2 regions of the Variovorax sp. VaC1 genome follow, and region 1 is predicted to be linked to the other one. Evidence: riboswitches for the same ligand, from Rfam matches in the RefSeq annotation. Region 1 holds a riboswitch; the other holds the start of a gene.
What was found. A riboswitch is a leader RNA that binds a small molecule or an ion and turns the genes downstream of it on or off. The one in region 1 is predicted to bind glycine.
Positions count from the first base shown of each region.

Region 2: linked by a shared signal. The riboswitch ahead of gcvT (glycine cleavage system aminomethyltransferase GcvT) and the one ahead of ACGLHS_RS19125 (D-amino acid dehydrogenase) in region 1 are both predicted to bind glycine.

Region 1 is NZ_JBIGLT010000004.1:488,800-492,219, reverse strand. Features, by position in the region: gene ACGLHS_RS19125 (D-amino acid dehydrogenase) at 1-1,151, opposite strand, end outside; glycine riboswitch at 1,243-1,360, opposite strand; glycine riboswitch at 1,365-1,465, opposite strand; gene rfbB (dTDP-glucose 4,6-dehydratase) at 1,582-2,652, shown strand; gene rfbD (dTDP-4-dehydrorhamnose reductase) at 2,649-3,420, shown strand, end outside.
Region 2 is NZ_JBIGLT010000001.1:694,424-697,843, forward strand. Features, by position in the region: gene gcvP (aminomethyl-transferring glycine dehydrogenase) at 1-498, opposite strand, end outside; gene gcvH (glycine cleavage system protein GcvH) at 627-998, opposite strand; gene gcvT (glycine cleavage system aminomethyltransferase GcvT) at 1,062-2,234, opposite strand; glycine riboswitch at 2,282-2,393, opposite strand; glycine riboswitch at 2,406-2,496, opposite strand; gene ACGLHS_RS03405 (hypothetical protein) at 2,531-3,094, opposite strand; gene ACGLHS_RS03410 (hypothetical protein) at 3,221-3,420, opposite strand, start outside.

The DNA of each region.
Region 1 (3,420 bases):
TACAGGTTCGGCAGTTTGGTCTTGCCGATCAACGGCACGTTGCTCGGCGTGGCGGGGCGCAGGCCGGTCCAGAACTGGGCCTGCGTGGTGTCGCCGGCGCCGGGGAACAGCTCTTCGACGCGCCGCACGATGGCTTCGCAGCGCACGCGGTTCAGGTCGCGGTCGTAGCCGTTGAGCTCGGCCGTGCCGGCGATGCGCAGGCGGTCGCCCGACTCTGAGGTGTAGCGCGAGAACACGAGCTTGAATTCGTCGTCGGTCAGCGAGACCTGGTGGGCCTTGGAGGCGTCCTTCACGGGCAGCGTCACCGAGTAGCCCTTGGCCGGGTAGATCGGCAGGCGGATGCCCAGCGGCGCGGCATACAGCGGGCTCAGCGAACCCATCGCGAGCACGAAGGCGTCGCCGCGGATGCGCTGGAAGCGGCCTTCGGCGTCGGTGGCTTCGACGTGGTCGATGCTGCCGCCGGCTTCGCGCAGGGCGGTGACCGTGTGGCTCATGAGGAACTTGACGCCGGCCGCGGCGGCCAGGCCCACGAGTTCGCGCGCAAAGCGGTTGGCGTCACCCGATTCGTCTTCGGCCGTATAGGTGGCGCCGGCCAGCTTCGGGCGGATGTGGGCGAGGGCGGGCTCGATCTTCACGGCTTCGTCGGCGGAGATCACGAGGCGTTCGCAGCCCAGGGCGCGCATCTGCTCGGCGGGCTTGAGGGCACCGTCGAATTCTTTCTGCGTCGTATAGAAATGCAGGATGCCCTGGGTGCGCTGGTCGTAGTTCAGGCCGGTATCGCGGCGTAACTGCTGCAACGTGTCGCGGCTGTAGGTGCCCAGGCGAACGATCTGCTCGATGTTGTGTTTTGTGCGCGCCGGCGTGCATTCGCGCAGGAACTGCAGGCCCCAGAGCCACTGGCGCATGTCGGCGCGGATGCGGAACAGCAGCGGCGCGTCTTCCTTGCCCAGCCATTGCAGCACCTTGAGCGGTGCGCTCGGGTTGGCCCAGGGTTCGGCATGGCTGACAGAGATCTGCCCGCCGTTGGCGAAGCTGGTTTCGGCGGCGGGCGTGGCCTGCCGGTCGATGACGGTCACTTCGTGGCCGAGTTGCTGGAGGTAGTAAGCCGAAGTCACGCCGAGCAGGCCGGCGCCAAGAACGATCACGCGCATTTCAAGTACCTTTGAGGTTGCAGCGCTTGAATGGCGGGCGTGGTTTGCTATTTTTTCAATAGCAAGCAACCGGGCGGCCGCCGTCCAAGTTGCCGCTCCCCCTGTCCTCGGTACCTGAGAGATTCACCCTGCTGCACCCGCAGCGGGTTTGCTCCTTCGGTGCACCACCGCCATGTTTCGTGGGGTGGTGGCTCTCCAGACGGCTGTATCAGTTGGTGCAGTACAGATCCCTTGTTCGGACCGACCTGAGCGTTTATGGGAGTTTGCGCCTTCGGTAGGGCCACCTGGGTGGCCCGCTCTCCTGCATTGGGCGCGATTGTAGGCGGGGCTTGCGTGGACGCCAAACCTGCGACTTGGCCCCCTCTGGCCAATGGGATAATCGCCCGTTGATCTGCCGAAGGGCAATCGTTCCACAACAACAGGGGACTCCATGATCCTGGTTACCGGCGGCGCCGGCTTCATTGGCGCCAATTTCGTACTCGACTGGATCGCGAACAGCGACGAGCCGGTCGTGAACCTCGACAAACTGACCTACGCGGGCAACCTGGAAACGTTGGCGTCGCTCAAGGGCAACCCGAAGCACATCTTCGTGCAGGGCGACATCGGCGACAGCGCGCTGCTCGACCGCCTGCTGGCAGAGCACAAGCCGCGCGCCGTGGTGAACTTCGCCGCCGAGTCCCACGTCGACCGCTCGATCCACGGCCCGGAAGACTTCGTGCAGACCAACGTCCTCGGCACCTTCCGCCTGCTCGAATCCGTGCGTGGTTTCTGGAGCGCGCTGCCGGCCGACCAGAAGGCTGCCTTCCGCTTCCTGCACGTCTCGACCGACGAGGTCTACGGCTCGCTCTCCAAGACCGACCCGGCCTTCACCGAAGAGAACAAGTACGAGCCCAACAGCCCGTATTCGGCCAGCAAGGCTGCCAGCGACCACCTCGTGCGCGCCTGGCACCACACCTATGGCCTGCCGGTGCTGACCACCAACTGCTCGAACAACTACGGCCCGTTCCACTTCCCCGAGAAGCTGATCCCGCTGATGATCGTCAACGCGCTGGCCGGCAAGGCGCTGCCCGTGTACGGCGACGGCATGCAGGTGCGCGACTGGCTCTACGTGAAGGACCACTGCAGCGCCATCCGCCGCGTGCTCGAAGCAGGCAAGCTCGGCGAGACCTACAACGTGGGCGGCTGGAACGAGAAGCCCAACATCGAGATCGTCAACACCGTTTGCGCGCTGCTCGACGAACTGCGTCCCAAGGCCGACGGCAAGCCATACAAGGAGCAGATCACCTACGTGACCGATCGCCCGGGGCACGATCGCCGCTATGCCATCGATGCGCGCAAGCTCGAGGCCGAGTTGGGCTGGAAGCCAGCCGAAACCTTCGACAGCGGCATTCGCAAGACCGTCGAGTGGTACCTCGCGAACGGTGAGTGGGTGCGCAACGTGCAAAGCGGCGCGTACCGCGAGTGGGTCGAGAAGCAGTACGACACGAAGGCTGCGGCATGAAGTTGCTGCTGCTGGGCAAGGGTGGTCAGGTCGGTTGGGAGCTGCAGCGCAGCCTGGCGCCCCTGGGTGAGCTGGTTGCTCTTGATTTCGACAGCACGGATTTCAACGCCGACTTCAGCCGTCCCGAGCAACTGGCCGAAACGGTGCTCAAGGTGCGTCCTGACGTGGTTGTCAATGCAGCGGCGCATACCGCCGTCGACAAGGCCGAAAGCGAGCCCGAGTTCGCGCGCAAGCTGAACGCCACGTCGCCGGGCGTCGTGGCCGAGGCCGCGCAGCAGATCGGCGCGCTGATGGTTCACTACTCCACCGACTACGTCTTCGATGGCAGTGGCAGCAAGCCCTGGAAGGAAGACGACGCAACCGGGCCGCTCAGCGTGTACGGCCAGACCAAGCTTGAAGGCGAGCAACTGGTGGCCAAGCACTGTGCGAAGCACCTGATCTTTCGCACCAGCTGGGTGTATGCGGCGCGCGGTGGCAACTTTGCCAAGACCATGTTGCGGCTGGCGAAGGAGCGCGACAAGCTGACCGTCATCGATGATCAGTTCGGCGCGCCCACGGGCGCGGAACTGCTGGCCGACGTGACGGCACATGCCATTCGGGCGACGCTGCAGGACCCGTCCAAGTCCGGGCTCTATCACGCGGTGGCCGGTGGTATCACCACATGGCACGGCTATGCGCGCTTCGTGATCGAGCAGGCGAAGGCGGCAGGCGTGGAACTCAAGGCAAGCCCCGAAGCGGTCGAGCCCGTGCCCACCACCGCATTCCCGA
Region 2 (3,420 bases), on a different contig from region 1:
CTTGGCCAGCGTCATGGCCTCGGCGGCGGCCGTGGCTTCGTCGAGCATCGAGGCGTTGGCGATGGCCATGCCCGTCAGGTCGCACACCATCGTCTGGAAGTTGAGCAGGGCTTCCATGCGGCCCTGCGAGATCTCGGCCTGGTAGGGCGTGTAGGCGGTGTACCAGGCGGGGTTTTCCAGCACGTTGCGCAGGATCACGCCGGGCGTGTGCGTGCCGTAGTAGCCCTGGCCGATGAAGCTCTTGAACACCTTGTTCTTCGACGCCAACGCCTTCAGTTCGGCCAGCGCATCGGCTTCGGTCACCGGTGCGGGCAGGCGCATCGGCCGTGCGCGGCGGATGGCCGCGGGCACGATGCCGTCGATGAGTTCCGCGCGCGTTTCCGAGCCGATCACCGGCAGCATGCGCGCCTCGTCCGCCGCATCGATGCCGATGTGGCGGGCAAGGAATTCTTCGGCGTTCTCTAGTTCTTGCAAAGAGGGAAGGGCGGGGATCGGCATGGCGTGATGGATCGGCGTTAAGGAAGAAAAGACTCAGCGGTCGCCGCCGGGCTGGCCCGACGCGGGCCTTGCCTTCCCCGTGGGGAAGAGCACAGCACACGAAGTGGCAAGCCGGGGGGCGCGCATTTTCAGGATTCGGCGGCGAACTTGTCGTAGGTGGCGGCGTCGAGCAGCGCGTCGAGTTGCGCGGGCTCGCTCAGCTTGACCTTGAAGAACCAGCCGCTGGCCAGCGGGTCGCTGTTGGCCAGCGACGGGTCGGCGCGCAGGGCTTCGTTGACTTCGGTGATCTCGCCCGACACGGGCATGAAAACATCGGCGGCGGCCTTGACCGATTCGACGACGCCGGCGACTTCGCCCTGCGCGAAGGTCTTGCCGACTTCAGGCAGGTCGACGAACACCACGTCGCCCAGCGCGTCCTGTGCGTGCAGGGTGATGCCGACCGTGGCGGAGCCGCCTTCGGCCGAGACCCATTCGTGGTCCTTGGTGTACTTGATGCTCATGAGAAAACTCCTCGTGGAAAAAATGATGATCGGGGTGCAGAGCCTAGCCGGGTCTGCCGTTGCTCAGCCGCGGTAGTAGCGGGTGGGCACGAAGGGCATGGTCGAGACTTCCATCGGCACGGGCTTGCCGCGCACGATGGCCTGCACGCGCGTGCCGGGTTCGGCGAAGGCGGTGGCCACATAGCCCATGGCGATGCAGCGGTCGGCCGTCGGGCCGAGCAGGCCGCTGGTGACGATGCCGATGTCATGCCCCTCGAAAGATTGCAGCAGCGTGCCGTCGCGCACCGGGATGCGTTCGAGGGCGACGAGGCCGACGCGCTTGCGCTTGAGCGTGTCGTGGTCGGTGTGGCCGGCGGCGCCCGCGGTGGCTGCGGCGAGCTGCGCCAGGATCTTGGCCGCACCCGGAAAGCCGCCTTCGCGCGCGCCGCCCGCGCGGCGCACCTTCTGCATCGCCCAGTTGAGCGAGGCTTCGACCGGCGTGGTGGTGGTGTCGATGTCGTTGCCGTACAGGCACAGGCCGGCTTCGAGCCGCAGCGAATTGCGCGCGCCCAGGCCGATGGGCTTGACCTCGGGCTGGGCCAGCAGCAGGCGGGCGAGGGCGTCGGCGTCTTTAGCCGCCACCGAAATTTCGAAGCCGTCTTCACCGGTGTAGCCGCTACGGGTGACGAAGGCAGCAATGCCGCCGATCTGCACCGCGCCGCCGGTCATGAACACGAAGCGCTCGATGCCGGGCGACAGGCGCGCCAGCGTGGCGGCGGCCTGCGGGCCCTGCAGCGCGAGCAGCGCGTGGTCGGGCAGCGGTTGCACCTCGCAGCGCGCGCCGATCTTGCGCTGGATGTGGGCGATGTCGTCGACCTTGCAGGCGCCGTTGACGATCACGAAGATCGAGCCATTGCCTTCGTTGAAGAACATCAGGTCGTCCAGGATGCCGCCTTCGTCGTTCAGCAGCAGGCCGTAGCGCTGCTTGCCGGCGGGCAGGTCGATCACGTCGACGGGCATCAGGGTTTCGAAGGCGGCTGCGGCGTCGGGGCCGATGAGGCGCAACTGGCCCATGTGCGAGATGTCGAACAGGCCGGCCGCATCGCGTGTGTGCTTGTGCTCGGCCATCAGGCCGGCGGGGTATTGCACCGGCATCGAGTAGCCGGCGAAGGGGACCATGCGGGCGCCAAGCTCCACGTGCAGGTCGTAGAGCGGCGTCTTGAGAAGCGGGGCGGCGGAAGCGGAGGAAGTCACCAGGAGGCACTCCAAAGGGGCAGTCGAAATCCATGGCTGCAACGCCACGGGCCACCCCTGCTGTCCGCTTTACCTGAGAGATTCGCCCCACGATCGGGGTTTGCTCCTTCGGTGGGCCGGTGCAATGCATGCATGCAATGGCCTCTCTCCAGCAAGGAAACGCCGGCTTTCACCGGCGCCTTGTCAGTCCTTTTGCCTGAGCGTTCGGGAAACCCCTGCGCCTTCGGCGGCCCCGTCGCGCGGGGCTCTCTCCTGACCCGGGCGAGTGTAGTGGATCGCGCGGGCCGGGGCTTCGGGTTTCAGTGCACGACCTCGGCCGGCGGCAACAGTTTGTCGATGCGCTCGCGCAGCGATTCGGCCCGCTCCGCGCCGGCGCTTTTCTCGATTTCGGTGAGCATCAGCGCGGCGATGGTCAGCATGGCTTCGCGGTCGCGGGCCTCGCGCAGGGCGTCGCGCATCTGCAGCGCGAACTTGGGGTCGCGCCGCACGAACATGCGCTCGCAGATGTCGAACAGGAACATGCGCGTGGTGGCCAGCGAACGCTTGCCGTCGAAGGTGTCGGTGGAGGTGGCGACGCGGATCGGTTCGGCGGCGGGCAGGGGAGCGGGCTGCGCGGCCGCGGCGGCCTGGGCTGCCGCTTGTGCGGCGGCTGCGGCGGCGGCCGCCGGGTCTTCCAGATAGCCCCGCTGCACCAGGGCCTGGATCGCCTGCTCGGCTTCGCCGCGGTTCGTGAAGAGCGGGCTGAAGTCGGTCAGCGAGCGCCGACCGTCGGCCATCAAAAGCAGCGCGCGTTCACGCTGGCTGAGCGTGCGCTGGCCGCCCTGGAGTTCGTCGCGCGCCTTGTCGGTCTTGGTGGGAAACATGGCAGCCACAGCTTTCGGAGATCGAAGGCTGGAGCATCGTTGCAAGTGGTGACATCTTCATGAACCTTTTCCCCTTACAGAAAGGGAATTTACAAGGGGGATTGCCACCTGCTTCCCCGGTGCGGATCAGGCGCCGACGCTTTCCTTGCGGATCAGCCACTGGTTGCCCACGCGTTGCAGCTCCAGCGTCTTGCGGTCGGTGTGGTTCAGCCTGTCGGCGCGGTAGATCTGCTTGAAGCGCGCGCTGGCGGTCTGGCCGCTGACGCTGATGACGAGGTCGTCGATGGTCACGCTGATCTTCGACTTGCTCGCGATGCGGGCGCGGC